DNA from 3 places in the Paenibacillus sp. FSL R10-2734 genome. Region 3 is predicted to be linked to each of the others. Evidence: riboswitches for the same ligand, from Rfam matches in the RefSeq annotation. Region 3 holds a riboswitch; each other region holds the start of a gene.

The links. Region 3 has a riboswitch for cyclic di-GMP ahead of NSS67_RS03570 (NPCBM/NEW2 domain-containing protein). Riboswitches for the same ligand answer to the same signal wherever they lie in the genome.
Region 1: linked by a shared signal. The riboswitch ahead of NSS67_RS00505 (anti-repressor SinI family protein) and the one ahead of NSS67_RS03570 (NPCBM/NEW2 domain-containing protein) in region 3 are both predicted to bind cyclic di-GMP.
Region 2: linked by a shared signal. The riboswitch ahead of NSS67_RS29625 (glycosyl hydrolase) and the one ahead of NSS67_RS03570 (NPCBM/NEW2 domain-containing protein) in region 3 are both predicted to bind cyclic di-GMP.

Annotation. Positions count from the first base shown of each region.
Region 1 covers NZ_CP150170.1:111,507-121,780, reverse strand. Annotated here, with positions in the region: gene NSS67_RS00520 (OFA family MFS transporter) at 1-186, shown strand, start outside; gene odhB (2-oxoglutarate dehydrogenase complex dihydrolipoyllysine-residue succinyltransferase) at 776-2,062, opposite strand; gene NSS67_RS00510 (2-oxoglutarate dehydrogenase E1 component) at 2,115-4,982, opposite strand; cyclic di-GMP riboswitch class I at 5,453-5,537, shown strand; gene NSS67_RS00505 (anti-repressor SinI family protein) at 5,565-5,720, shown strand; gene NSS67_RS00500 (helix-turn-helix domain-containing protein) at 5,930-6,259, opposite strand; gene NSS67_RS00495 (TasA family protein) at 6,419-7,021, opposite strand; gene NSS67_RS00490 (signal peptidase I) at 7,115-7,702, opposite strand; gene NSS67_RS00485 (hypothetical protein) at 7,704-8,903, opposite strand; gene NSS67_RS00480 (aldo/keto reductase) at 9,285-10,262, opposite strand.
Region 2 covers NZ_CP150170.1:6,812,381-6,822,654, forward strand. Annotated here, with positions in the region: gene NSS67_RS29615 (polysaccharide lyase family protein) at 1-1,719, opposite strand, end outside; gene NSS67_RS29620 (glycosyl hydrolase) at 1,753-3,264, opposite strand; gene NSS67_RS29625 (glycosyl hydrolase) at 3,418-4,962, opposite strand; cyclic di-GMP riboswitch class I at 4,975-5,054, opposite strand; gene NSS67_RS29630 (sugar phosphate nucleotidyltransferase) at 5,375-6,748, opposite strand; gene NSS67_RS29635 (UDP-glucose/GDP-mannose dehydrogenase family protein) at 7,415-8,755, opposite strand; gene NSS67_RS29640 (glycosyltransferase) at 8,760-9,860, opposite strand; gene NSS67_RS29645 (glycosyltransferase family 4 protein) at 9,922-10,274, opposite strand, start outside.
Region 3 covers NZ_CP150170.1:770,813-781,086, reverse strand. Annotated here, with positions in the region: gene NSS67_RS03585 (IS30 family transposase) at 1-930, shown strand, start outside; gene NSS67_RS03580 (response regulator transcription factor) at 1,015-1,650, opposite strand; gene NSS67_RS03575 (LemA family protein) at 1,702-2,250, opposite strand; gene NSS67_RS03570 (NPCBM/NEW2 domain-containing protein) at 2,467-8,280, opposite strand; cyclic di-GMP riboswitch class I at 8,439-8,525, opposite strand; gene NSS67_RS03565 (hypothetical protein) at 8,682-9,248, opposite strand; gene NSS67_RS03560 (sensor domain-containing diguanylate cyclase) at 9,397-10,274, opposite strand, start outside.

The sequences.
Region 1 (10,274 bases), 660 kb from region 3:
TTCGGTATCGGTGCCCTTTCTGGTTCGTTCATCGCCGTCTTCTTGGGCGGGTTCAAACCTACCTTCGTCATCTTCGGCCTCTTGTGCCTGCTGGCCTGCATCATCGCGATTTCTCTGAAATCGCCGGTGGAGAAGGTAGAAGAGAAGAAGGCGCTTCGACTCAAAGCTACGGAACGGACGGCCTAAGCGGCCTAAGAGTGTAAGATAACTAATTAATCTAAACAGAGACGTACAAGCTCACACAGTTGTACGTCTTTTTTTGTTGGTGGGCAGCAGCTCGCTGAATTGGTGGAGCGGGCGAAATGAAAAACTAAGAGGGTCTGAATTCAGAATGGATTACTCAGTTGGAGAACATTGGAGGAGCTAACGGACCGTATTGCAGCTATTATTGATTTTTAGCTCATTTTGCTAGGGTTACGGACTGTATAGCTCTTATTAGTCTCTAAATGTGTATAATTGGGGTGATTTTGAGAGAATAGCTGCATCTGAGTCCGAACGTATGCGGAAACTGCTTATTTTTCGGAAATAGGGTCTCCTCGGTCCGAAGCGACCGGATCAGTGCAATTTATTCGAAGAACAATGCTTTTATAGGTATCTCAGCATCGATTATGCATGGTGGCAAAGTGTTCGTGGAAGAAATAAATAAGTGTATAAAATACAGTTAGATCATATGCAAGGAAGGTAGCAAGTTGATCCAGATATAAAAGAAGGTATCCCTAATGCGAAGCTTTAGGGATACCTTCTTTATATTCTTAAGTCGAAAAGTCGACCAGCATTAGCCTTCCAGCAGCAGTGCTTCTGGATCCTCCAGCAATTCCTTCACTTTGACGAGGAAGCTTACCGCTTCAGAGCCGTCAACGATCCGGTGATCGTAGGAAAGGGCGATATACATCATTGGTCGGTTAACGGTTCTTTCTTCGTCCAACGCGATTGGGCGCAGCTGAATCTTATGCATCCCTAGAATACCTACTTGAGGGGTATTCAGAATCGGGGTGGATAACAGGGAACCGAATACACCGCCGTTTGTTATGGTAAATGTTCCGCCTTGCAGCTCGGAGAGGCTGAGTGTGTTGGCGCGTGCTTTGGAAGCGAGTTCGCCAATTTGGCGTTCGATTTCCGGGAAGCTCAGTCGATCCGCGTCACGGACAACCGGAACCACCAGACCTTCTTTGGCTGCAACAGCAATTCCGATGTCGTAGAATTTCTTAACGACCAGATCTTCACCGTCGATCTCAGCGTTCAGCAGTGGATAGGTCTTCAGCGCACCGATCACGGCTTTGGTGAAGAAGGACATGAAGCCCAGTCCAACTTCATGCTTCTCTTTAAAAGCATCCTTGCGGCGCTTACGGATGTCGAGGATCGCGGTCATGTCCACCTCGTTGAAGGTGGTAAGCATGGCAGCGGTCTGCTGCGCTTCTACCAAGCGGCTGGCAATCGTGAGCCGTCTGCGCGACATGCGCTTGCGCTCCACGTTCTTGCCGTCCTCCGGCGCGGCTTTGCTCGCTGCCGGCAACGCTTTCTCCGGCTTGCCTTGCGGCGCCGGAGCTACCGGTGCAGCGGCCTGCGGCGCTGCTGCACCATGGCCAGACACATCGGCCTGACCAATCCGGCCGATAGGATCACGGGCGCTAACATCGCCGAGGTCGATGCCGCGCTCCCGTGCCAGCTTGCGTGCGCCCGGCGATGCCAGTGCAGCGGGGCTTTCGCCACCCGCTACAGCGACTTCGGGCGCAGCTACAGCTACAGCTACAGGTGCGGCTGCTGCGCTGCCGCTTGCCGGTGCCGCTTCAGGCGCTTTGCTCTCAGCGGCCTGCGGTTTACTACCGCTAGCGGCTCCAATGATACCGATGGCTTCGCCAACGGCTACATTCTCGCCCGCTTGACGTAGGATGGAGGAGATGACACCCTCCACCTCCGCACTAATTTCCAGATTGACTTTATCCGTCTCTAACTCAGCAAGCACATCACCTTGACCTACCGTGTCGCCTTCTTTAACCAGCCATTTGTAGATGGTTCCTTCGGATATAGATTCTCCCAGATCGGGTACTAAGATTTCTGACACAGGCCGTTACCTCCCCAAACATAATGGTTTACGCTATTGTGATACCGTCCTCTTAAGAAGACGGTACAGCTGTTTGTACTTGTGAATTTGCTTTTAGGGCCTCTGAAACAATTCTGCGCTGTTCAAAGCTATGAACATCTGCATAACCACTCGCGGGACTGGAACGTTCCGGACGTCCGATATATCTCACGCTAGTGTTTTGCGGTGCGATGGCGCGTAACCGAGGTTCGGTGTAACTCCATCCGCCCATATTCTTCGGCTCTTCTTGCACCCAGACGATTTCCTGAAGGGATGGGAAGGAGCTTAGGTGAGCACTCAATTCAAGTTCTGGGAACGGATAGAGTTGCTCTAGGCGAAGCACATGCAACCAAGACCAATCTTTGTCTGAAGCAGCTTCCAGTTCGGTTTGTATATCGATGGCTACTTTACCGCTGCAGACTACGAGACGCTTAACCTCACCTGGTTTTTGGCCTAGTAGAGGCTCTGATAATACAGGCTGGAATTGTCCGGAGGCGAGCTCGGTTCCGGCAGAAGTGCTGCGCGCATTACGAATGAGACTCTTTGGCGTCATAATGACTAGCGGTCTAGCATCTTCCTGTCCGCATAACGCCGCTTGGCGCCGCAAGAGATGGAAATACTGAGAGGCGCTGGTCAAGTTGGCAACGGTCCAGTTCTCTTCTGCAGATAATTGCAGGAAGCGTTCCAATCTACCACTGGAATGCTCAGGTCCCTGTCCTTCATAGCCATGAGGCAGCATGATGACAAGATTGCTGCGCTGCGTCCATTTGGCGCGTCCAGCGGCAATGAATTGGTCAAAAATAACTTGACCTGCATTGGCGAAATCGCCATATTGTGCTTCCCAGATCACGAAGGTTTCTGGTGCGAACACGTTATAACCATACTCAAAGCCTAGTACTGATGCTTCTGATAGCGGACTGTTGTATACGCCAAAGGAAGCGCGGGAATCACTTAGCTGATGAAGCGGAGAGAATAATTCTCCTGTCTTGCTGTCGTGCAGCACCAGATGGCGGTGTGCGAAGGTGCCGCGCTGTGCATCCTGACCGCTAAGTCGAATAGGCGTTCCATCCTTCAGAATGGTTGCGAAGGCGAGAGACTCAGCGAGTGCCCAGTCGACCTTCTCACCATCATTCAGCGCATCCTTGCGACGCTGCAGAATTCGCTCTAGCTTCGGATAGACTTGGAATCCATCAGGAACGGTCAGCAGCTCACGATTGATCTCTTGCAAAGTGGTGATCGGTACGGTTGTAGTGCCTGCCGCTGAGCGCTCCGTTTGAAGAGGAATGAAGGCTTTTGGTTCTTTTTTCTTGTGATTGCCTTCCTTCATGCTATCGTAAGCACGTTGCAATACGCTTTCTGCTGCAGCGTTCATCGCTTTAACATCATCGGCTGTAAGAATCTTTTCACGCTGTAGTCGCTCCGCATAGACCTTGTAGACGGTTGGGTGTTTGCGCACCTTACTGTAGACAATTGGCTGTGTAGTGTCAGGATCATCCATCTCGTTATGACCATGACGGCGGTAGCCGATGAGATCAATCACGAAATCCTTTTTAAATTGGTGGCGATATGCGCTAGCTAAGCGAACGGCTGATATACAGGCCTCGGGATCATCGGCATTGACATGGACAATCGGGATTTCATATCCTTTGGCGATGTCACTCGCATAATGCGTTGAACGGGAGTCTTCACTTTCTGTCGTAAAGCCGATCCGGTTATTAACAATAATATGGATCGTCCCACCATTCTGATAACCTTGAAGTTTGCCAATATTAAGTGTTTCTGCAACAATCCCTTCACCTGGAAAAGCGGCATCGCCATGCATCAGGACTGCAATAGCTTTACTGGTATCAATCTTCGGCAATCCGGCTGTGCTCCGATCTTCTTGAGCAGCACGAGTGAAGCCTTCCACGACAGGATTGACGAATTCCAAGTGACTTGGGTTATTCGCTAGTGTTATTCTTGTGCGTACGGTTTCTCCTTCACGGACAGCACGGTCTGCACCGAGATGGTATTTCACATCACCCGTCCAGCCATAGTTAATGCCTGTAGAGCCCTCAGAAGGGAAAAGCTCCTTGTTCGGAGAATGATGAAACTCTGAAAATATAATATCATAAGGTTTGTTCAAAATATGTGCAAGAACGTTGAGACGGCCGCGATGCGCCATGCCCATTAGGATATGCTCTGCGCCGTCATGTGCAGCAGCACGTACGATTTCATCAAGCATCGGAACAAGAGCGTCATTGCCTTCCAGGCTGAAACGTTTTTGGCCCACAAAGGTCTTGTGGAGGAAGGTTTCGAATTGCTCTACTTGGATCAGGCGATTCAGTAGCTCTTTGCGTTCTGAATTATTTAAAGGTGCTGGTGAGCTTGTGGATTCTGCCTGTCTGTTCAACCATTTCAGTTCCTGTTCTTCATGTACATGCCCGAATTCATAGGCGATCGTCTTGGTATATGCCTGACGCATACGCTGAACAGCATCCCAGCCAGTATGCACATCATTCGGCGCATTCTCCCAAATGAGCGTGGCAGGTAGTGCAATCAGATCCTCACGAGTCAGCTCATAGGTTTCGAGCTCGAGATATTTAGCCATAGGATTGTGATCCCGCTCAAGCGGATCAATTTCAGCGGCCATATGGCCATATATACGAATATTAGCGATTAGCTTGGAAGCTCTTACTGCCTTTCTAAGCCATTCGGTGTCTCCCGAAATGCGAGGCTGTGGAGCCGGTTCGCTATCCGGTGTTAATGGTGGGGGACCCGAATTCGTAAAAAGCTCGCGATAGTTATTTTCTACGGTGGATGGATCTTTCACAAACTGTTCATATCTTTCTTGAATGTAGCCTAAATTGGGTCCGTAATACTTACTCCAAATGGATTCGTTATAGGGCTCTTTGGCTGCCATGAATACATCCTCCTTAACGGATGAACTCCATACGTGACATTTTGTGTCAACGCTTACTGGAGCTGTGATGATTGCGGTTTCATTTCTCATCTTATTGTGCTACTTTCCACACGTGTAATCAATTCATTCTTTCGTCCAATACGTTCGCAAAATGGTATGGGTTAGCTTGTTCTACTAAAAAAAGAGGTGTTCTTTACTATTACCCATTCTAAAGACCTACTAAAATGATTCTATTATCCTTAATTTTAACTAAATGAGAGGAAGGCATCATTATATTGGCTTAATTAATTTTTTGAATTGGACGGGTATCGTGATAATAGGACAGGAAATCCTAAAAAAAATCTTTTATTTTTTGCTTTTAACAGAGAAACTACTCAGAAATCGACACACTTTTCCACTTTACTATAGTATAATGTTATTGCAGTTAGCGTTTTCATATATTTTATAACCAGATCCTTTCGTGTAAAGGGTCCAGTAAAAGGTAAACCTGCCGAAAGGCAGGGGCACAAAGTCGCGGGTCTAAGGTAGAAATACTATGACAGCCGGATTGCCTGGGGACGTAAAATCTTAGGAGGAGATTTTTTGGACAAGTCCAACCAGGGAAGCAACAGAGAACAGCAGGTCATTGATGTAGACGTAGAATGGGTCCATTTATTATTAGCAGCTAAGAAGGCAGGCATAAAGGCAGATGAAATTCGTCGATTCTTTCACGAGAAGACTGTGCAAGCCGTGCAGTAATACATTTAGAACGTAATATACCGAAAAAGGGCACAGCGATAACTCGCTGTGCTCTTTTTCGGTATATATATGAGAGTATAAGTTTCATACCGTATATGATCATTATATTCTGCTAGAATATAAACGCCTTCGCGGTCCATGTTAGGAGGGCGAAGGCGTTTATGCTTGATAGTATGAATAGAAGAGGATCTTATCAGGTCAGATGTAGGTTAATCCTTCTGATCCAGGCGCCATTTCTGGTAGTCTAGAAACTCCTTGAATTCGCGTTTGCTTATGCCTGAGGCCATAGCTTCCTGCACCAATCGGAACCATTCCGAATCTAAAGGTGATTCCTCAGCATCATTAGGTTCTCCATAGAGTAAAGCGTGGATGGATACCTGAAGCGCGTCGGCGATCTTTTCGATAAACTGGATTGAAGGATTGGATTGGATGTTTCTCTCCACATTGCTAAGATACGACTTAGCAACATCCGCTCTGTCCGCAAGCTCAGATAGGGACAATCCCTTTTCTAGGCGGAGATGCTGGATACGTTGGCCCATATTTTGTGGCACTATGCTTACGCCCCTCCGTAATTTTTGTTATTAGTATAGCAAATATCAATAAATTCGACAAAGTTTATTGTAAAGAGAAAAGCAGCATCTACTTATCCGCTTTCCGGAATAAGAATCTGCTGCTCTTCGAATGGAAGACTTATTAGATTAGTAGTCAGTTCCTCTGCCTTGTTTACCGAAGAAATCCCAAGTCAGTGTCAATGTATCTTGTTGGAAAATGTTCTGATCTTTATTGTCTTCCACAAATTCGAATTTGACGGTAAAGGTGTCAGATGTACCTGCTTTAATACCGGATGCTTCACTGCCTAAGAACGGCACTTTCTCTACGAGATCTGGTGTTAAATTTTGTAATTCAGATAATGTTGTTTCATAAACTACAATATCCGGAATAATGTTACCGCTCTTGTCCTTATTTTGCAGAAATTTAACTTTAATGAATTTACCTAAATCAACACCGTTGTTGTTACCACCTACATCATTAACGTTGTACTTAGTTTTGAGAATAATAGAGCCAATATCGAGGGTGCCGTCATTTTTTAGTTTGAAATCTTTTTTGACAGTATCACCTGGCTTCAGGTTTGCAATATTTACGATAACAGAAGGATCGGAGTTCAAATCCAGTGTACCTGCAGCGAATGTAGCAGTGCTTGTTGCAGTGTCACTAAAGTAAGCGAAGGTTCCTCCACCAATCAATGATAAACCCAGTGCTGCAGATGCTACGCCAAGACCCAATGTTTTCTTGATACCCATAATTAAAATTCCTCCTCGGTTTTTGTGGTTAAATTTTATAAAATTTATATATTGTAACTTCCGGTTCGTAAGCGGAAGCGGACAATCAACTTATTACTGTATTTCTGTTGGGGGTGGAGAGGCAGGCAGTATGGCCGCGTTTTTCTTTTCGAGTGCAGCTACAGCCTTCCATGACGAATAGAGAGCATAGAGCAGGAGCATCAAGCCTGGTACGATCATGAGCACGACACTTCCAGCTTTGGAAACCGCGAAATTCATAGCGTAACCGACATAAGGTACGGTGACCCCGATATATTCAGCTACAACATTCGTTGAACTGGTAGGGTTCATGTCGGGCGCATCATTGTTATCGCCTTTCGTGCGATACATGGCTTCACCGGTAGCGTTATTCATTGTTGCTTCTACAACACGGTGAGTAATGAGCAGGTTTTCTTCATTTCTAAAGGTGATGACATCGCCTTTTTTGAAGCGATTCATATCTCCTCCGGGTTTTAAAGCGACAATCGATCCGGTCTGAATCCCTGGTTCCATCGAACCTGAGAGTACAGATTTGATTTGGTATCCGAAGAAGGCAGGTTCACCGCCGGATGCTTTAGATAAAACTACGGCTATTACCAGCAGAATGAAAATCACAAGCATGATGCTCGATAATGTATTGTTGATCATTTTTTTAATCCGCATATTATTCTCCACCTTTGTCTTGTTGAGCTTCCGAAGGAGCTGGTGTGGCTACCGGTGTGGAAGAGGTGTCTTCCGCCTTTGGCGTCTCCTGAGGAACCTTTTGCTGTGGTACATCTTGTGGAATCGTTGGCTCTTCGCCAATTTCCGGATCGACCGGGTTAGTGGCTGGGGCTTCAGGTTGTTCTTTATTTATGTTCTCTGGAGCAGCTTCACCTGTCGGTGTAGTCTCTTCCGTCTTTGCTTTCTCTGCAGCTTCAGCTTTTGCTTTTTCTTCAGCTTTCGCTTTGTCCTCGGCTTCTTGCTGCTCTTTTTTCTCCAGGGCTAAACGCTCTTCTTCTTTCTTCGCTTGTTCCAGCGCCTCTAGTCGGGCTTTCTCAAGCGCTTCCAATTGTTGTTCACGGGTTTGACTGATCAATTGGAGCTGACTCTGAAGATTACTGATTCCTGAAGTAGCCGATTCTTTAACACCATTCATTTCAGTATTGAGATTTTCATAAGTGGAGGTAAGCTCGCTAGAGATATTGCCGGCCGGCTGATTAAAAGCAATCAGGTAGGGTAGTGGCTGCTGAAACTCTCCGTTGCTTAACTCAAGCTGTCCATAAACATCACTGGTCACTACAGAAGCAAATGGAAGACCGATGTCGTGAATGGAGCTTAGGTATTGGATCACTCCATTTAAGGAGGTATTCAAGGATTCAGAGATTACACCGCTTTGATTCAGACTATTTTGTAGCTCATTGAAGAATTGTTCATCCTTGATTTCTAGACAGTTTGAATCTAATGAGGTCATATATCCTCCAATCTGGAATAGTACGGCTGCTGCTGCATTTAGCTCACTATTGATGTCATTCCAAATCTGAGTGTTGTTAGCCAGCTGCTCATTAACGCCATCTATTTGGGATTGAAGCGCGGAGATTTGTGTGGAAATCTCTTGCGCAGCTGTATCAAGCTCTTCCAGCGTCATGCCTTCTATTTCCGAAACACCGGAGAGACCACCCGAAAGGGTATAGCTTTGCAGCGTTCCTTTTAAAGCAACAGCTCTATCGACATGATCTTTAAACTCTGTAAGAAGTCCCTTGATCGAGTTTGGGAATACTTCGCAAAAGCTAATTGTGCTAGTGATTTGTGTAGTAGCTCCAAAACCACCATAGGTACTACCCACTTGCTGCGAGGTATACAGAAACAAGACGGAGACAGCCATTCCTGATTGCAGAACACGTAATCCGATTTGCCTCTTTCTTTTAGGTCTTCTTTTTGCTGATCTGGGTCTCAGAGGAATACCTCCCCTCAATATCTTAAGTTTCTTTGGTTCGTTATTATCGTTCTTTATTGAGAACGACTTCTTGTATTGAATAATACAGGGAATAAATCAAAAAGAAAACTGCCAATAAGTCTCGTTTGTGCTCTATAAAGAACAAAAATGTTAATTTATCTCTATTTATCTCAATTTTTCGCTTGATATCTATTTTTATTCGCAATAAAGAACGGTTTCTGAGGAAGGGACCGCATTAAAAATAGCCTAATCGTGCGAGAGGCACGATTAGGCTATTAAGAGTCCTAGGGAGTTTCATTGTGGGTTGGGTTAGGGAAGACGAGTACCACGCGAACTAACATACAGGTCATACCATTCTTTACGAGTAAGCTCCAGCTTGTCCGCATCAGCGCAGGCAGCGATGCGCTGGGGATTCACAGTCCCAATCACAGGCTGAATAGCTGCGGGATGTGTCATTAGCCAGGATAGCACTATGGCTTCTGGAGTAGTACCTTTTTCATCTGCTAGATCCTGGACCATGGCAGCAGTTTGGACGATATTTTCTGGTTGATCCGTTAGCGAACGTCCACTAAATAGGCCTTGTGCGAGTGGACCCCAAGCTTGAAGCTGAATGTTCTCCATTCGACAATGCTCAAGGGTTCCCTCAGGAAAGGTAATATCCTTCCAAGGTTCACGGTTTACACTGATTCCAGCATCGACCCAGCTTAGCTTGGCTAGGCTCATATGCAGTTGGTTTACGATAAAAGGTTCATCGCAATAGGCTTGCAGCATTTTGATTTGTGCTGCGCTCATATTGGAGACGCCGAAATGACGAACTTTACCTGCTGCTTTTAATTGATGCAATGCGGAGGCTACTTCCTCCGGATCCATTAGAGGATCAGGCCGATGGAGCAGCAGAATATCAATATATTCAGTTCCTAGTCGCGACAAGATTCCATCTACACTGCTTAGAATATGCTGGCTTGAGAAATCAAAAACATTAGAGCTGTCTCCAGGCTCCATCAGCTTAATACCGCACTTCGATTGAATAATGATTTCTTCACGGAGTTCTGGGCGTTCTTTAAAGATTTGACCGAACACTTTCTCAGCTTTACCACGGGTATAAATATCTGCATGATCAAACATATTGATGCCAATAGATAGAGCGGCGTCGACGGCTGCATGTCCTTGCTTAACATTCTCGGCGGTAATCGGTTCATGATCCCAGCCCCCGCCAAGTCCCATACAACCTAGAGCAATACGGCTGGCTTGTATACCGCGCTTGTTTAAAGGCAGCGTTCTCAACAATGGGATTCCTCC
Region 2 (10,274 bases), 1.3 Mb from region 3:
TGCAACTTGGTAAGTTAATGGAGCTCCATGCGTAGCATAAGCAAGACTGAGCCTTCTCATAATGCTGACACGTGAATCCTCGTTCTCTTTTGTATAATAAATTTCTGTGGTCGCCGGATCATTCTCTTCTAAATTAAACCCGTATTTGAATAAACTGAAATCCTTAAAAAAAGCAGCATGCTGCACAAACATATCTGCATAACCAATATGTGCACGCATGATCCGATCGAATACAGCCGCTGTCCGCTCCGTTGCCCCGTATTGATAGGCGTCCACATGACTGTCCGACGTACCAAATTCAGTGGTCAGCATTTTTTTGCTAAGTCCATTGTCTGCACCAGCGAAGGTCTTCATATTCTCAGTAAAGCTTCCCCCATTGCTAAAAATATAAGAGTCGCCATAGGAATGTCCATTGGTCAAATCCGTAACCTTCTCCAGCTCCATACGCTGCTCTGAATCACGTTCCCAGCCATCCGGATCTCCACATGCCTTCCCAGTTCCCTTCTGATTACCGCAGGAATCCTCACTGTAGCTCGGCCAATACGCCCAGCCTGGAGCAACGGTTTGTAAATGGGGCGCGATTTGCTTGCCCTTTTTATTTAGCCAGTCCGCAATCGCCAAGTTAACGGCCTTAGAACGATTGAATAACCCTGGTTCATTATCTACCTCATAGTATTGAAAATAGGGGCTATATTGTTCAAAATAATCTGTCAGCTTTTTCTCCGCATCAGCGGGCAACGATCCATCTGCCTTCAGCTTAATATCACCAGTATGCAAGTACAGAGCAACCGCCTGCATATTGTAATCCTGCAATACCTTATAATATTCCATCATATTCGAGCAAGATCTCCCGACATCACTGGCACAGCTGGTACGCATCACATTACCGCTATAAGCCATACCTAGCCATTTGATAACATAAGGCAAGTGCGTAACTGCACCTTCATCAAAATAAAATTGCTTATTATTCACTACTGTTCCGGTTAGTGTATAGCTGCCATGAATAGGCTCAGAAATTGGAGCGTTAAGAGATTCTAAACGGAGATTATCCCATGTCCACCAGGAATATTCGTCTTCTTTGTCACTGCAATATAAACAGCGAACCGTTTGCAGCTTCAATTCGTTCGTTCCTATCTTCAATTGCTCCTTGGGAATATATAATTCATAGGTCTTTTGAAAGCTATATTCACTTTCTGTGCCGGCAACGCCCGCAATTTGAATGATCCCAGACAATTGATGATTGGAAAACACACTCATTTGCGGCACGGATTTATAAGCATCCAGAATTCCTACGCTAAATAAGACTCCATTCTCTGGGATCTTATTTAGCTGATATGTGATCTTTAATTCCGGCTGGGTCTTTCCATTCAAGCCTGCAGGTAAGCTCTGAAGAGCCGATGATTTGAGCGCTCCAGTAGTAACATTAAATACCTTCTTGCTGCCAGAAGTGCCACTCGCAGCGAATTCAGCTGCTGATCCATCATGTTGTCCGAGATTCCAGATCACAGTACCATCCGGTATTTTTGCTGCAATATCAGTTCCTGTAGCTAGTCTCGGTATATTGGCGCCTACCTTATAATCGTTCGTCTTATTCGTTCCGAAAACAGAGACAGACAACAGAAACAAGACGGTTAATGCGGCGAATTTCAGTAATAACAGTAATGGTTTGTTTGCAGATATCTTATTTTTTCTATTAGATATTCTCCTCGTTATTCCCATCCATTGGTCCTCTCTTTCTTCCGGAATACTAGATTAAGGAAGGAACAATGCTCCTTGTGGAATTACCTGCCGCTTCTGGCTTGAACTCTCCCACAGCAACTGAAGATTGGCATCTCCTTCATTCTCATAATATTCAATTTGGATATCATAAAGCGTTCCGGCTGTGAGCGGGATACTTCCTTTATGAAGGGTTGCACTTTGATTTTTCCAATTGTCGATGACCAGCTTTCCGTCTATCCAGACACGGACTCCATCATCAGAGGATGCCGACATCGTATATTTTTCATTGAATTTGGGCTTGAGTTTCCCTTTCCAGCGTACGGAAAAATGATCTTCATTAATCTCCGAGGCAGGTGATCCACCATGCCAATTAAAATCAATCTTCCGGTCATCGCGGATAAGTACCGCTTCTCCCTCTAAATCAGTATTGTTATAGTATTCGCCAGTTAAACCCGTTGGGGTTACCGGAGCTATCGAAGGGCCTCCTGTTGTGAGAATATAATCCTCTCTCGATACAATAAACGAATCATTCATAAAGCTTTTAATGGACTGTAGCGTATTATTTTCTGTCAGTAATTTTCCCCAGGTCATCATATAGACCCATTTATTTTGTTTCTCGGTTAATACATCCGGGTTTGGCAGCTGCCCACTCTCCCCGATTCCGATAGGCTTACCTTCAGCAAGTTCGAGTAAATCCTCATAGTAGGACTGCTTATAATCGTTATTGTAGATATCCGCAGCCAGAACATCGAGTTTATCCGCACCGGGATAATATGCAGCATAAGGATCTGCCCATTCATTCGGCGCATTCGGATTCCACACCCACAGTAGATTATTCAGTTTGTGTATGTTTACAAAACGATCATAGACAATATTCCAAAGCTCTGAGAAATTCTCCTTTTTCCCCCACCAAAACCAACCGCCATTCATTTCATGATAAGGTCTCCATAAGACTGGAACTCCGGCATCACGCAGCTGTCCTAGATATCCAGCTATCTCGTCTAGATCTGAGATTAGACTCTTATACTGAACCGTCCCAGGTGTTATATAAGCATTAAACTTCTCTTGACTGAGACTTTTGTTTACATTGGACCATTCTGGAGATGTTCCTGGTAAACTTTGATGGAATGTCATGGCTACAATGCCACCCTCTTGATGCCATTCAATTGCACTGTCTATAACAGCTTGTCGCTGCTTCGCGATAGTCCCTCCGGATTGGTTATTAATTGCTCCCAATTCATAACCATGTAGAACGGCATTTTGTCCCGAAGTATTCTTCAGCTTATGAACCAGTTCATCTGGACTTTCTAGATAATCATGCTGGCCAGACAGGATCCCTTTGCCACGTAGATCCACCAAATTACTCAGCAGTTGCTTGGCTTCCTCAGAAGCCGATGGATTGCTTGGTATAGCGGGAGGGAGAGAGGAAGAAACACTCCTAGCCTTCGGAAGACTCTTAACCTCTCCCCAAGGCAGCAAGGAAAAAATAATAAACACTGGTAATATAGTAAACAACAGTCTGTTGCTCTTATAATATTTACGCAAATAAATCCTCCTTTCGGTAGCTATACTGCCTCTACAGGTACTAAATAAACATACCTGTTATCGGACAATCTTCTTCTGACCTAATGAGGACTATAGCTTAGTAGCTCTGCAATATCGCAGAGCCACTAAGGATTGACCTTTAATTTTCATCAATCAGGAGACATCCGGAAGAAAAAGTGCACTTGCTGGAACTGTCTCTTTAGCTTGACTAGCACTTTCCCACATCAAGCGGACTCTCGCATCGCCTTCATTCTCGTAATACTCCACCTTGATATCGTAAAGCTGGCCAGCCTTCAGCGTTATATTGCCCTTACGCTCAGTACCACTTTGCTTAGTCCAACTATCAATCACGGATTCCCCATTCACCCAAACACGGATGCCATCATCTGAGGTAGTGTAAATTGTATATTGCTCATCGTATAAAGGTTTGATTTTTCCACTCCAACGTATGGAAAAACGATCAATCCCGAGCGCGGCATCCGGCGGTCCTTGACGCCAATTAAAATCGATTATTGCATCAGTTCTAGTTAGAGCTGCTGCTCCCGACAACTGCATGTTGTTGTAATACTCTCCTACAAGCCCCTTCGCGAGAGGAATTGCTGCCTCTCCCTCTTCTTCGGAAGGCGCCGGTGTTGCGCTAGGTGTGGGTGCCAGACTAGTATTTAATTTATCTCTAGTCACGGTATAGTTGCTATTCATAAATGTTTTGATTGTGTCTGAACTGTTATTCTCGTAAAGCATTTTCCCCCAGGTCATCATATACGTCCATTTACTTTGTGATTGCTGAAGCTTCTCCACATTAGGCATTTCACCATTCTCCCCGATCGCAATCGGTTTGCCTGCGGCTAGATTCAACAAGCTGTCATAGTATTTTTGCTGGTAATCATTATCGTATATATCTGCTGCCAGAATATCTACTTTATCAGCGCCTGGATAAGTTAGCGTATAAGGATCTGACCAAACGTTGGGAGCATTCGGATTCCATACCCATAACAAATTATTTAATTTATGAACGTTAACAAAACGGTCATACATAATATTCCAAAGTTCAGCAAAGTTATTTTTCTTCCCCCACCAGAACCAGTTCCCGTTCATTTCATGATAGGGTCTCCAAAGCACCGGAACATTGGCATCGCGCAAGCTTTTGAGGGATACTGCCACCTTATCAAGTTCTGCGATCAGACTATTATATTGCTTGGTACCCGGAGTAACGTAACTGTCAAACTCACGCTGGCTAAGTGTCTTTTTTACATTATCCCAGTCATAAGAGGTGCCCGGCAGATTAGCATGGAAGGTCATAGCTACAATGCCGCCCGCTTTATTCCAGTTGATGGCGCTGTTCACCACATTTTGACGTTGCCAGGCCATCGTTCCTTCTGACTGACCACTGATCGCACCCAGCTCATAACCGTGAAGAGCCGCATATTGTCCGCTAGTTCCCTTTAACATATTGTTAATTTCATCTGGACTTTCTAAATAGTCATGTTGACCTGCAAGGATACCTTTTCCTGAGATCGAATAAAAATAGTTAAGTAGCTTTACAGCTTCAGGAGAGGCTCCTGGGGTAACTGGCGTTTCAGAATTTGAAGCAGCTATGACAACAGACGGCGAAATTCCAACAGTAAGCGGAAGTGCAGTCAGAAACAGGACTAGAGACAGAAATGCGCCAAACAATCGATACGTGCGGTAAGCTTTCAAAATGATCTCCCTTTCGGTAGCCAGGCTGCCACTCTTTCGAAGGCCCTTTAGCTTTGCGTCCCTACCTTTCGATAGGTTTGCCTTTTCAGTTTATAGAGGTTGTTCAAAAAGTCCGCTTTTGATCACGAAGTATTCCAAGAAGATTATTCGACATCGAATATTGAATTCAGGCGAAACTTCCGGTGCTCACGTAGCTTCCACTACGCTCCGCTCCTCAGTTTCTACCTTCATCCAATCTTCTCGGTGCTGAAAACCGTACTTTTTGAACTCGCACTATAGAGAAATAATTTCTCTCACCGTAAATATCGACACCATTTAATGATATAATTAGAGTTTTTATGACTTTTTTAGATAATTGAGTCATTTTACCTGTTTCAAGAAATTTCGGATTGGTTAAATAGATAGGTTAGACCTATGAAATGAATTGTTGTAGTTCTATATCATTCCAGTCTAAAGTAATACGAATATTATCTTCTTCTACTAGTTCAGAACCCGTCTGTACCTCTATAAACTCAACATCAGTCAAAGCAAGGATAGCGTGCTTCGTTCCTTCCGGTATACGTACCACATCCCCAGCCTTTACATTGTGTTTTTTCTCATTCAGCACAATACTTGCTTCACCGCTAACGATCGTCCAAATTTCACTACGCTTGCGATGTAATTGATAGCTGATATTATTCCCCTCGGATATAAAAATCCGTTTGGTCAGCACTTCGTTGCCCTCATCATATTTCACATAATCAATAACCTTGTAATGGCCCCAGCGGCGTTCCTCGTACATCGGTCTCTGTTCAAAGGTCTTCAGCACTTCTTTAATCCGTGGGCTCTCCGCCTTATGGGTAACTAGAATCCCATCCGGGCTAGCCGCGATGATCAGATCCTTCGCACCAATTACCGTGATCGGAATATCCAGCTCATTAATCAAGCAAGTGCCTTCAGAATCTGCCGTCACAAAACCTTTTCCTACATGCTTGCTGCTCATTTCCTCTGTCAGTGTATTCCACGTTCCAAGATCCTTCCAGAATCCATCATACGGCTGCACCACAATATGTTCTTCTTTCTCCACCACTTCATAATCAAAGCTGATGGAAGATAATAGCTTATACTGCTTCTGCAATTCTTCATATCCTAAAGGCAACCCTTTACGCTGCAAAATATCTAATAAGTACCCTAAGCGAAAGGCAAACACTCCGCAATTCCACAATGCATTTTGTTCGATGAGCTGTTCTGCTTGTAAGCGGTCTGGTTTCTCTTGAAAATGACTCACCTTCATAAAACCATTTCCCCCCGCCTCTTCGGTGGTAGGAATGATATATCCGTATTTCTCTGAGGCATGTTCAGGAACAACACCCATTAGAGCAAGGTTTGCTCCACTCTCCAGCATGGTCCCCTCAAGCATGGCTATGGTATCGAAAAAGGATGCTTCTACATAAGGATCAACAGGCAAAATCGCTACCGTCTCCGCTGGAGAAACACCTGCAACCGAATAAAGATAGGTAGCTGTTAAGGCGATTGCCGGAAAAGTATCCCGACGCTCCGGTTCAACGATAATCGGCACATGACTTCCCAACTGGCTTTGTATCATTTCTACTTGGCCACGGCCGGTAGCTAAATAAGACGATTCTGCCATCCCTGCTTCCTCCAGCTGTCTCCAAACACGTTGTACCATGGACTCTGGTTCACCTTGAGGGCTTTCAAGTACCTTTAGAAATTGCTTTGAACGTGAGTCGTTGGACAACGGCCATAACCGTTTACCTGAACCGCCTGATAGAAGTACCATTTTCATAGAATGAACCCTCCTTAATATATGGAAATGAGATCATTGAATTGTTATCAAAACGTTTAGCTTCCGCTTAGCCTTAGTTCGAGCGGAAGCATTTTCAAAAAAATTTATTAGGTATGAACCACTACAAGGGATTTTGGACTTCCGATCGCTGTTATCCTCAGATTTCCTGATTTGAACCGCTTCTAGCGGTAGAAATCCGAGGATAGCATATGCTTTCGAAGCTAGCTTTCCTACGGAAATCTTTCGGGCGAACACTCCGTTTCTACAGTTCCAAATTCCCCTTCCGTTCTTTACCTAAGGCAAATTCTTCTTAATGCTTGATCCGTGCGCACCGGGCTGTACCAGCCGGAAGCGAGCACGTTTTTCTAAAGATTCGCTTCTGCTCCGGGGGAGGCAGCAGCCAACGCAAGTACTACTACAACAACAAGGTTATCTGCTACTGCGAAAAACAATCAGATTGCTTAAAACTTAAGATAAGGGAACGGAGTGACGGAGGGGAATTTTGGAACTGGAGGAGCGATAGCGTCCGCCTTTGTCTGCGGATTTCCACCGCTATTAGCGGTTAAAATCAAGAAATCTGCAGACAACAGCGGCCGGAAGTCCAAACATTCACCGCAGTCGCGACTGACACTTAACACAAAAATTCTCAAGTTCAATATATATAGTCTAGACCACCCCAGCCACACTAGCAGAATAACCGCTCAATCCACCCATCTGCGGGCGGCCAACAGAATGATAAACAAGGCCGGTACCCTCGATTTGCTCTTTGGAATACACGTTGCGCCCATCGATCAGCACCCCGTTACGCATGCTTTTCGCCAGCTGATGCAGATCAATGTCCTTGAGTAAGCTCCAATCGGTCAGCAGACATACAGCATCGCTCCCCTCAGCAGCTTCCTCTGGAATGTTGCACCAGCGAAGCTGCGGATGATCGTATTGCTGCCTGAAATTAGTAGCTGCGATTGGATCATATAGTTTGACTGTTGCCCCTTCAGCCACCAGCGCCTCAACAATCTCTCTGGCTGGAGCTTCGCGGACATCATCAGTATTAGGCTTGAAGGCAAGACCCCATATCCCAATTGTCGAACCGCGTAGACTGCCAAGTGATTCATGCAGCTTGGAGATGATCATGAACCGTTGTCCCTTGTTCACCTCAACCACAGATTTCAATAGTTTAAATTCGTAATCGACATTGCCCGCAATTTGAATGAGCGCATTCGTGTCTTTCGGGAAACAGGAGCCTCCATAACCGATACCAGCCTGCAGGAAGGATGACCCGATTCTTTGGTCCATACCCATTCCTTCTGCTACCTCAGTTACATCAGCTCCCACTTTTTCGCAAATATTGGCGATCTCATTAATAAAGGAGATTTTAGTGGCCAAAAATGCATTCGAAGCATATTTAATCATTTCTGCACTGCGTATATCTGTTACAAATACATTTTCTGTGAAACCCTTATGAAGCTCGCGCATGGTTGGTTCCAGCTCTGGATTATCAAGACCAATGACAATTCTGTCGGGATGAAGTGTATCGCGAATCGCTGAACCTTCACGTAAAAATTCAGGTGCAGACACGATATCAAAAGGATGATGGGTAGACTTAGAGATCATTTTGGAGATCTTCTCATTTGTCCCTACTGGAACTGTAGATTTAGTCATTATAATTTTGTACCCTTCCATCGCTTTAGCGATTTCAGTGGCTGCACCCTCAATATAAGTTAAGTCTGCTTCACCATTAGGCAGTGATGGCGTACCTACAGCAAGGATGATAATATCTGAACGGCGCACCGAATCCTGAAGATCCGCAGAAAAGGATAACCGCTCCTCCCGAAGATTCAGTTCAATCATTTCTTCGATTCCCGGTTCATAGATGGGCGATTCCATCCGTTTCAGCTTCATAATCTTTTCCTCGTCCTTATCCACACAGATGACATGATGTCCGCCTAGTGAAAAGCACACACCAGATACAAGACCCACATACCCAGTACCGATTACTGTCAGCTTCATACAATCATCCTCCTTTTAGAAAATTGACGTAGGCCTGCTCAACATACTGCTTGAACTTAACCATAAATGCCTGCTCATCGAATTTACGTGCATGCTCCATGATTTGATCGATATCCCAAGCGTAAGACTCTACCTCATAAATAGCCTTTAGTAGATCCTCCACTTCTTGATGCTGAAAGAACACACCGTTTACATAAGGAATAATAGTATCTAGTGCACCACCTGCTTGATAAGCAATTACCGGTCTTCCTGCAGCGTTCGCTTCCAGCGGTGTGATTCCAAAGTCCTCTTCACCTGGAAAAATAAATGCTCTACACTGCGCCATCATTCCTGTCACTTGCTCATCTTCTAGCCGGCCTAGAAACGATACATTTCCCTTAGCCATGCCTTCAAGACGCTTGCGATCTGGTCCATCCCCTACGATATAAAGCTTAAGACCGTTACGGTTAAAAGCCTCTACTGCCAGATCAATCCGCTTGTAGGAGACAAGTCGAGATACAATTAAATAATAGTCACCTATAGTAGAAGAGCTTGTAAACCGGGCTGTATTAATCGGTGGAAATATGACATCTGCATCCCGGTGATAATAATTCTGAATCCTCGTCTTCACTACTGAAGAATTGGCTACGAACTGATTCACATTTTTGGAAGTCCGCTGGTCCCATGTTTTGAGTTGCTGCATGTATACCTTAAGCATTTTCTTGAACAACCCGGAATTCGACTGACGTTCCATGTAGGTGTCATAATCCCATGCGAAGCGCATAGGCGTATGGCAGTAACAAAGATGAAACGTATGTTTAGGAACTTGAATACTTTTCATAAAAGCACTGCTGGAACTCAGGACGATATCGAAACCGCGAAAGTCCAAATCACGGATGGCCATTGGATAAAGTGGCAGCACCCCTTTAAAATTGGTCTTTACCCCCGGAATCTTTTGCAGCCAGGAGGCACGGATATCCGCATCTTTGAGATTATCAGTAAGGCGGCTTCCATTAAAAACCGTTGTGTAGATTGGAGCCTCGGGATACATGTGATGAAAGACTTCCACCACTCTTTCCGCGCCGCCCATTTGGATTAAGTAATCGTGCGCTATCGCAATTTTCATGTGAATCATCCTCAAAGTTTTATGGAGCATCGTCTTCAGAATTACCGCGTCATATCAACTGTCAGGTGCTCGCCAACAAACCTTTATAGTAGTCAACGATGTCCTTGACCGTATTCTCGATAACAAAATGCTCCTTCACTCGTTTCATCCCATTATCCGCCATCCGTCGTCTTTCTTCTGGGTGATCCAGCATCCACTTTATGGAGTCTGCCAGTATCGCCGCGTCACCAGGCTCTATCAGTAATCCTGTCTCACCTTGAACTACAATTTCTACCGGTCCGCCTTCATTGGAGGCGATAACTGGTAATCCTGCTGCCATTCCTTCAACGATAACTTGGCCAAAGGGCTCAGGAGTTACCGAGGTGTGAATCAGTAAATCGGCAGTATTCATAAGGCCTTGAATATCATCCACAT
Region 3 (10,274 bases):
GAACGCAGTCAGCTAGAAATCTTACTTCGCTTGGGATGGTCCAATCGACAGATTGGCAAGGAACTAGGCAGACATCACTCCACCATTGCTAGAGAGCGAAACAGAGAGAGTTGCAGGGAGACGTACGCCGCAGAGATTGCACAGGCTAGTTACACGGAGCGGCGAGTATCGTGTAAACCAAAGGGTCGGTTTACCCTTGAGTTAGCCAGCGAACTGGAAGCAAACCTACAGCAGACTTGGTCACCTGAGCAAATTGCCGAGCATAGGAGACTTCACGGTAAATCGTTCGTTTGTTTCAAGACCATCTACCGTTGGCTCTATACTGGACGCCTTGCTACAGGTGAAGTAAAGGTACTAAGACATAAGGGTAAACGGCGTAAGCCCATGGAGACACGTGGACGCTTTCTCATCGGGAAACCCATTAGCCAGCGCCCTAAAGAGGTGCGTAAACGAGAGGCTTTCGGACATTGGGAATTGGATACGGTTGTATCCAGCCGAGGAAAAAGCCGAGCCTGTGCCGCCACATTCATCGAGCGCAAGACACGGATGTATCTAGCCCTAAAAATGCCAGACCGTACGGCTCACTCGATGGAGATCGCTTTCGGTGTCATTGCTAGCCAGTACCCTCACAAAACTTTTCTAACGGCTACGACAGATCGCGGGAAAGAATTCGCCTGCTATAGCGCCCTAGAAACCTTTCACGGACTGGATATCTACTTTGCCGATCCCTATTCGTCCTGGCAACGAGGATCTAACGAAAACGGGAATGGGCTACTTCGAGAGTTCTTTCCAAAAGGTCATGACTTTGGGCAGGTTACTGATGAGGAACTCGCTCATACCATCCATCTCATTAACAACCGCCCTCGAAAATGTCTAGGATGGAAATCTGCTCACGAATCTTTTATGGAACAGGTGTCGCACTTAGCTTGACAAACCGTCAATTCAGGAGGTGTCCCAAAAGCTATGAACTGGCTGCTGGGACACCTCCTCGTATGTAATGCTAAGGCAATATTTTTACTCATAAGACATTTCATATTTCGTTAGCCCTATCGCGTTTGCGTACAGTGCCGCCTGTGTCCGATCATTCACCTGCAGCTTCGCTAAAATCTGGCTGACATGCTTCTTCACCGTAAATTCACTGATAAAGAGACGTGTAGCGATTCTTCTGTTGCAAGCACCTTGTCCAAGCTCAATCAGTACTTCCTTCTCTTTCGGTGTCAATTCATCCGTCGGACTGCTGCCGCTAATACGCATCTTTTCTTCCATTAGACCAGGATCATAATACTTTCTCCCTTTGTGCACCAACTGGATAGCAAAAAGTAATTCCTCCGGCAGCGCTTCTTTCAGGACATATCCATCTACCAGTACTTCTTCAGCCCTTAAGAAATCCTCTCTACTCGCAGAGGAAGTCAACAGAATGAACTTACTAACAATGCCGCGAGCACGCGCTCTCTTAATGACATCCAGCCCCGATTCATCAGCAAGCTTAAGATCAATGAGAACAATATCAGGCTTTGTCGCTTCAATCACGTCAAATGCTTCTTGACCATTCGTAGCTTCACCAGCAAATTGCACATTCGGTTGCATTGAAATGACAGATGCCAGCCCTCTTCTAACTAAAGGATGATCGTCTACAATAACGATTTTCATGAAAACACCTCCCTCTAACCCTTGCTTTTTAATTCTCTGTATCAAATCCAGTTAGGATACCGTCCAATTCACCTCTGCCCGTTTGGCGCCCTCCATTTTAAGCAAGATTTCCGACTTAAATCCAGCTATCCTTGCAAATAAACGATAAGGATAAATACTAATCATCGTATTGTAGCTTGTCACATTTGTATTATAGATTCGTCTACTGGCGGATAACTTTTCCTCCAAAATATTAATGCTACGTTGCAATTTGAGATACTCATCGCCAGCTTTCAGCTCCGGATAATTGTCCACCTGAACATTTATCATATGAAGATACTTCTCCATTTTCACATATCTACTTAGCTTCTCAGCAGGTAGCTGATGATCTTTTAAACCAGTACGCATCCTATTCACTAGCGCTAGGGTCTCACGTTCATTTGTAGCATAACAGATGACCATTTCCGCAACTTCCGTTAGCGCCTCAAACCGCTCTTGTAGATAGGCTTCAATTGTAGCAAAAGGCTCCTTCACACGATTACGCATCATGACCAATCGATTGTAAGCAACCAGTAAATAGGTTACTGCTATAATAACGATGACCAAGCCGATTCCTAACATCTGTATCACCTCTAGTGTATTTGATTGAATGGATTGAAATGGTTCTGATTAATTATAATTAAAAGACTTGTCAGGTTATAGTGAGCGTTGTCATCACTTCTGTCATATTACAAAATGGATAATTTTATAATATAAGTATGTAAAAGGAACAAAAAAACAGGCGAATCACGGTTTATATAAACCACAATTCGTCTGTTCTTTTTTTGCCTATGGGATTTAATTGTTATCAATAAAAGAAATCAATTGCACGAGATTACCTGCGACTTGGTAAGTTATCCCCAGCATGTAAGTTCCCTTCTCCTCGTTCGATAGGTCTATAGTGAACACATCAGGATTAGCTGCCCATTCATTCATATCAAACATGATTTCTTTAGATGTTCCAGTGTTTCTGACCCCTGCTGAAATAGGGATCACTTTACTGCCATCGAGCCCTTTCACCGGATTGGTCAATTCAACCACAGGTCCCTTTAATTCTCCAACCTCTACCACTTGAGGGTCAGCCAATAAGCTCGTTAGTTTAGTTAACCCTTGTAGTGGGGAGAAATCTGTAATTTCATTTCCAGTAATATCAAGTGTCTCTAGGTTCTTGGCGTACTGTAGACCTTCCAAGGATCTAGCTCTTCCGGTCTCACTCGTTAACGTTGTAAGGTTATACATATCACCTAATGTTAATTCTCCAGTTACGCCTAAAGTGGTCTTGATCGAAGCACTTAAATATGGGTCCGCAATAGTAATGATTTGCGTGAGGTCTATTTCGGTCAGACCCTCTATTGCTTGTTGTAATGCTGCTACAGCTGCATCAACTTCACTTTGTGTGACAGAAGGATTAGCCAAAGCTGCTTCTGCACCCGAAAGGCTGGCCGTAAATGCTGCTATACTCTCAGCCGTGAAGCCTTCTAGAGAAATTGCTTTCGCCGCTGCAATCGCTTGTTCCAGATCTCCAGTGAATAGGTGATCTCCATTCGCAAAATGTAGTCTGGTTCCTCCCCATGTAGCATGGTCAGATCCGTTACCATTTCCGCCGTCTGTAACGACTAATTTCAGCTCTTTTGCTCCGTTAATATCCAATTCAATGAATTTCTGCGGATCTCTGGAGCCCATAACGCCACTATCGAATTTCTTCTCTCCATCGACGAATACTTCAAAGCTCACCGAACCGACCGTACCATACATTTGTCGATCTACACCTAAATAGGAAGTGAAGTAGTCCGCGTTCTTGTCGCTTAGATCGTACACAATCGTGGAGTTAGAGTGTGCTCCAATCCCTCTTTCGTATACCACTACTTGGTTGCTCTCATCTGTTAATCTCAGCGTATTGGCACTAATAGATTTATCCTTCAAAGGTGCGGTATAGCTGTTCTGAGTAGAATTCCAATCATAATCCGTCAGGTACGTAAAGTCCGTCATGTCTACTACGGCTATAGTTCTAGTCTTCGTGGTCGTATTTCCATCACTATCGGTTACAGTGTACGTGATCGGATACTTTCCGGCTCTATTAAATTTAACTTGATCTTCACCCGTAACCTTAACTTTAGCCGTCAAGTCACCGTCCTCTGAATCTATTGCTGAATAGCTTTCGTTTATGGCTATCGCTTGGCCCACTTTGGTAGATACAGATTTAGGTATCGTAAGCTCTGGTGTACTGTTCAGGATCATAAACTTCGCATCAGCGAAATCGCCATGATCTGAAGCATTTCCGTTGCCTGCATTGTCTAATACCAATTTCAGTTCACTTACACCCTTCACAGAAATTCGAGCTAGTTTGGCTTCCGTACCAAATTTCATCAGTCCGCTATTATACACTTCTACCCCATCAGCGAAGATTTTGAAGATCACACTGGAGTTGTTTTGCTCTGGGATATTTCGGTCAACCCCTACATATGTTTCAAAATATTCGAAATTAGCACCCGCCAGATTATACACGATCTCGGAGTTGGCATGCGTTCCTAAGCCCTTAGCGAACTCTTTTGTTACACCATTTACGAGTAGTTTAATCGAATTGTTAGTACTTGCTTTATCCTTTCGAACTACATTATAATCCGTTCTTGCCGATTGCCAAGCTGTATCACTCAGGTATTTACTAGCGCTGTATACAACGATTGTTCTAGTCTTTACAGCTGTATTTCCATCCCGATCAGTAACTGATAGTTCGACGTTATAAGTACCTGTTTTGCTTGAAGTGAACCCATTCGAGTTTACCTCAACGGCTCCAATCAAGTTACCATCTTCCGTATCAGTAGCTGTAACATCGGTCAAAACATCAAATTCACTATTCAGCTTAACGAAGATTGTCTCTTCCGGCACTGTAATGGTCGGTTTGCTTGAAGTATTCGTAAACTTCGCATCCGCCCATACCGTATGGTCTGAACCATTACCATCTGTAGCATCTGTTGTAACCAGCTTCACTTCGCGTGCGCCAGTCACAGGGATTTTTACAAATTCGTGCTCTGTCCCTGCCCGGAAAACCTCGCTCGCGAAATTCTTCTCTCCATCTACATACACTTCAAAGGTTGCAGAGGATGACTTTCCTTTCATCGCTTGATCGATTCCGATATAGCTTTCAAAGAAGTCATAGCCTTTACCCTCAGTATCATAAACAACTTCAGAGTTCGCATGTACGCCGATCCCTTTGGCATAAGTTGCAGCTAATCCTTGTCGAACAAGGGTGATAATTCCACCAGAAACGGCTTTGTCTTTCTTTAATTCACCCCAACCTACAACAACTGACTTGGCATTGAGATCCGAAAGATAGGCATAGTCACTCGTTACCGTAACCTGTGTAGTTTTGGTTTCTGTAACCCCTTCGTTCTTCACTTCATATACCACTTCGTAATCGCCTTTTTGCGTTACATCGACGGTATTTGATTTCAGGGTGACATCAGCAGTAATATCGTTCCCTTGATAGTTAGTCGCTTTTACATTCTTCATCGGATCAAAGGTTTGATTAAGCTTTAACGTAATTTGATCTTCAACTGACAGCGCTGGCTTGAAGGCTTTAACCTGTACCGGCTTCAGTGGGTTCAGCTTCTTATCATAACCAACGATCTTGTACGTATAATTGATGCTGCTATCTACATTCGTGTCCACGAACTGGTCAGTCCCTGTAAACCCTACTAGCTTATCGTCTCTATACACTTCATATCCTAAGAAATCTTTCTTAATATCCTTATCCATACTGAAGCTTAATGTGTTCGATTTAGCAGTAGGGTTAGGCGTGATATTAACCTTTATCGCAACATTCTTATCTGTTATTCCTGTTCCCTCATAATGAACGACCGAGTTATTTAAATACCATAGTTTTTGAGGTGCTGGATATTTAGCTAGCTTCTCTTTCGTTTCAGGATTCACAGTGAAGCCATGTCTGGCAAAATAGCTGCTTAAGTCTAACCCCAGCACTTCAGAGGAGAACTCCACCAAATACTGCTGCTTGGAGTTGTCGCCGTTCGGAAGGGATACCTTCCGCTCGCGGTACAGCTTGGTCAGTTCTGTCCAGTAACCCGGGTGCGCCAATTCCAACTGCCAGTAGGCACCAAGCTGTGCAAATAAGCCCTGCTGATTCATAACCACTTTATTTTCTTCGATCACATATTTATAAATATCACTTTCAAAAGGAATACGAGTATCCATCGAGTCCGCATAGACTGACATCAACATAGACACCATATTATTGGTTACTTCGCCATATTCTCGTTCACCCATAGCCAAGCGATGCCCAATTTCATGATTCAATCCCCAGCCTAGATAAGTCGTATTAAAATCTCCTAACATAGTCCCCACTGTTCCAAGTTGTATCCCTGTATGATCGCCCGCAGCATACATTGCACCATAAGGCTGCATCAATCGAATATTTTCACGGATTAGCTTGGCATCATGGATCTCGCTACTGCCATCTAAGCCATAGAAGTCAAAGATCGTCTTCATCCAAGTATCGTAGCCGGTTACGGTATTCAGTGGATTATTACCTTGCGTAATAAACTTGTTGTACGCTTCTGTAGCTGTTCCTGTAAAAATAACATGATCGCTGACCATTTCAACCACATCGATGAGCTCACGATCTTGAACATTCGGATGAGCAGCTTTATCTTCGTCTAATCTTTGTTTGTATGTGGTAAGGAAAGCTTTAAATTGCTCTGGATCTGTAGCCTTCGTCATAAATGGAATCTTCTCTAAACCTTCGAACCGGATCAGAGGCGCCTTCCCTTGTTCATCAGCCGTATATGGATTTACGATATACACCGTACCGCCCTTAGTCACATCATGTGCATAATAACTATTCGTCGCAAATTCAGGAACGTTTAAAGTGTTCTTACCCGGACGCAATTGCACGCTTCTAGCCCAAACATTCCAAGCTGCCTCTTGTTGAGAAAAGACTAAAGAAGGTAGTTTATCGCTAGAAGCTGCATCCACATAAACATTGATCGTATCACCAGGCATTGCCACAAGCCCCGTAGGTTGGTTGTTCGTACCGAAACCAATTCTCAGGTTTTGCGTCGCATGCTTTTTCATATCACCACGCTGCTCGGCCTCAATGAGGGTGCCTTCGATTTGAACTTCACCATTCACTAGCTTTCTAGCTAAATCCAAAGCATCTTTAAGGATTGGATAGAGCGGATGTACTTTTGCCGCTTCTTCTAATTCGTTGATTGCTTCGACGCTATTATAAGCAGGAACAACCGCACTCATCGTGCCATCTGTGAAAATACCATTTACAGCTTCGCTTACTTTATCCTCTGTATAAAATCTAAATTCAGCCGCAAAAGGTCTGTTGATATTGGCTTTCGTGAACTTGAATTTCAATCTTTTAAACTTCGTAGGTTCGAATTTAAACTCCAGAAAGTCGTTCGTGCTAGTGGCGGTTCCGCTAGATACGAGCTGGAAGGTTTCTCCCTTACTCGTCTCGGATGCATAAATTTCAAAAGCCTCTGGGAAGCCTTTGCGATTATCTCTAGCCAGGAAAGCCACTCTATCCAATACTTCCGCTTGTGCTAACTCAAACACAACTTCATTGGTGAAGCTTACATCATTGTTTTTGTTCGTTTCCCAGTGCGTATTTGGTTGATCATCAAGCATGTATTCAGGTTTCGTGCCCGAGTAGCTTCCACCGTTCACAGTTACTTTAGATACGTTTGAGTTTAGCATTCTATAAGCTTGGCTATAGGCAGATTCATATTCTGTACCATACCCTTTTAGCTTCGAGACCTTGGCTGGTGTTGCCTCTATTTGATGGTTCTCCAGTAGTACTTTGGCGTTCTCTATATCTGCTTTAAACTGCGCGTACAGTGGATGTGACTGCACTTCTTGTTCTAATGCTGTTAATTTCTCTGCCGTATTAAATGCTGCGCTAACTTGACTCAAGGTATCATCTGTAAATAAATTTTTCATCTTAGCGGATACGGCATCTTCTTTATAAAAAGAAAATTCAGCCGCACTCGCCCAATCTTGGTTAGCTTTTTTGAAGACAAATTTAAGTCTCTTGAAGGCTGTGGGTGCAAACTGAATCTCTACTACGTCACCTGCTCCGTCTTTATATTCTCCAGAGGATACTAGCGTATAATCGCCTGCATCCGTAGTTGAGCCATAAATATCAAATTCCTGAGCAAACCCCTTCCCCTTTGCACTGGATTGTCTTGCAGCGTATACGATTCTATTTAATTCAGTGGACTCATTGAAAACAAAGACAACCTCATTCGTGAACGTTGAACTATTCGGTTTGCCCGTTTCCCAATGCGTACTCATATCGCCATCAATAGCCTTAGCTATAGGTGAGCCTGAGTAGTTGCCACCGTTATTTGTGATGGATTTAATATTCGCAGGATTCATTCTAAAAACATCATTATAAGCGCTTAGGATAGCCTTGCCGTACAGATCAAACGGAATAACTGACGCATTGCTTAATAGCTCAGCTTTGCTTTGTACTACGGTGTTCACTACACTTACCTTGCTTACATCACTTGCTAAAGCATAACCTGCCTCACTCGAAAAACTGGCTAACATGGCTGCCGATGTAGCGATCGCAATCATTTTTTTCATCTTTTCTACCCCCCAGATGTAATATGAATCTCTTCTATGCCTAAAAATGGGCACAAAAAAAAACTACCCCAAAAGAGTAGCTTGATTGCATATAAAGTTGCATAAAAATTAAGACTTAATTTTTATTAAACCTTAAGAACAAAAAGCGTAATACACTCTTTGGCAGCTGGCTGACAATAGTTGTGATAACCTTAGTCCCTATAGTTTTGCGTCCCTACATTTCCATAGGTTTGCCTATGAAGTTTCGAATACATTACAAAGAGTAACATAACGCTACATCTGATCGCATGATTAAATGGTATGAAATACGAATAGGTAATTGCAATTAGTTTTTCTATTCTGATAGATAATGTTTATCGACTATCCCAGAAAAGAGAGGTACTTTAGGACTGGAGGTCTATTTAACTCCCCGCCCCAAACAAACGCCGGAACCAATTCCACACATCACCTGTGATAGGAATTAAACCGAAGCCATGCTCTCCAACTGCGATTACACCATATGCCCATTGACCAATAGCTACCGCACCCGCAGCGATCCTCCCTATGGCTACCGCTCCTAACGCCGTATCACCTATGGCAACCGCACCAAACGCTTTTTCCGCTATCGCGATCGCTCCCACCGCCACGCCTGCAATGGCAATCGCCCCGGCTGCGAAGCCAAGCCAGCTAAGCGCTATCGCTCCGATCGCTAACCACATTCCTAGTGATATTGCTCCTAAGGATAGTACGCCAACGCTTATTGCACCTATGGAAATCAAGCCGACAGCTATATCTCCAATGGCAATTAATCCAACAGCTGTCTTCACTTGAGGCTTACTTCCGTAACCATACCCCTGACCTGAGTATCGACCCAAATTGCTGCGAATACTTACCACCGGAAATGATGGAGACGGCCATTGATAATCAATTTCTCGTCCACCTAGCCCTCTTGAATCCGCCCAGCGTGATATGTATTTATGCCATTTCATATCCATCCCGTCCCCCTTCTCATTACCTAAATTGTACAGCCCTGGGGGTCACCTGCAATCAGACTCTAACCTGAATTGATCTCATCCTCTAGACGGAGATGTGCTGACCTTGGGTCACGCTTTGATAAGCAGAAAAAAAAGACCCCTGTTAAAGAAGCTTTTCATTCAAATCTATGATGTGCGTAACCCGATTTCTTCCCTGCTCTTTAGAAGCATAAAGGGCTTGGTCGGCTTTTTGCAGAAGGGTGGTCTCTGAATCGATGGGAGTAAATGTAGCTATGCCAATGCTCACCGTAATCTGGCCCATATCCCAAGTTGAATAAGCGATCGATTGCCGTAAGTTCTCAGCTATGGTCCTTGACTCCGCGATATCTGTATTAGGTAAAAGAAGTACGAATTCTTCGCCGCCATATCTAGCCGCCATATCCTCTTTACGGGATTGCAATTTCAAGATACTTGCTAGTTTCTCCAGCACATAGTCTCCTGTTTGATGCCCGTAGGTGTCATTCACTTTTTTAAAATGATCAATATCGATGATACACAGCGAAAATGGCTCTTGATCCTGACCGCACCCTATAATCTGCTCTTCCAGCTTTTCTTGAAGAAACCTTCTATTCTTTAATCCGGTAAGCTTATCTGTATTTGATAGTTCTACTAAAACGGCATTCATCTCTAGCAGTTCGATTTGTTTCTGTTCAATTTCCAAATGAATTTGCCTGAGCTCAGCAAGCGCTTGATCCTTTTCCCAGTACGCTGCTTCTATCTGCTTCTTGGCAGATCGCAGCTCCAGCTCATAATCGATACGTTTTCCCATCTGTACTAGGATACAATCAATGATCTCTACGCCTTCACTCTCGAACCGTCTGCCATTTAATAAATATGGAATCGTTTTCCCTTCACTGTCCTTCAAATTTATAAATAACTCTTCCACATGTCCATTTAGATTAATAAAAGGATAGAAGTATGAATGAAAAATAAGCTTGTTTGCCGTAGACATGATAGATTCAAAATGCTTGTGCACCAAAT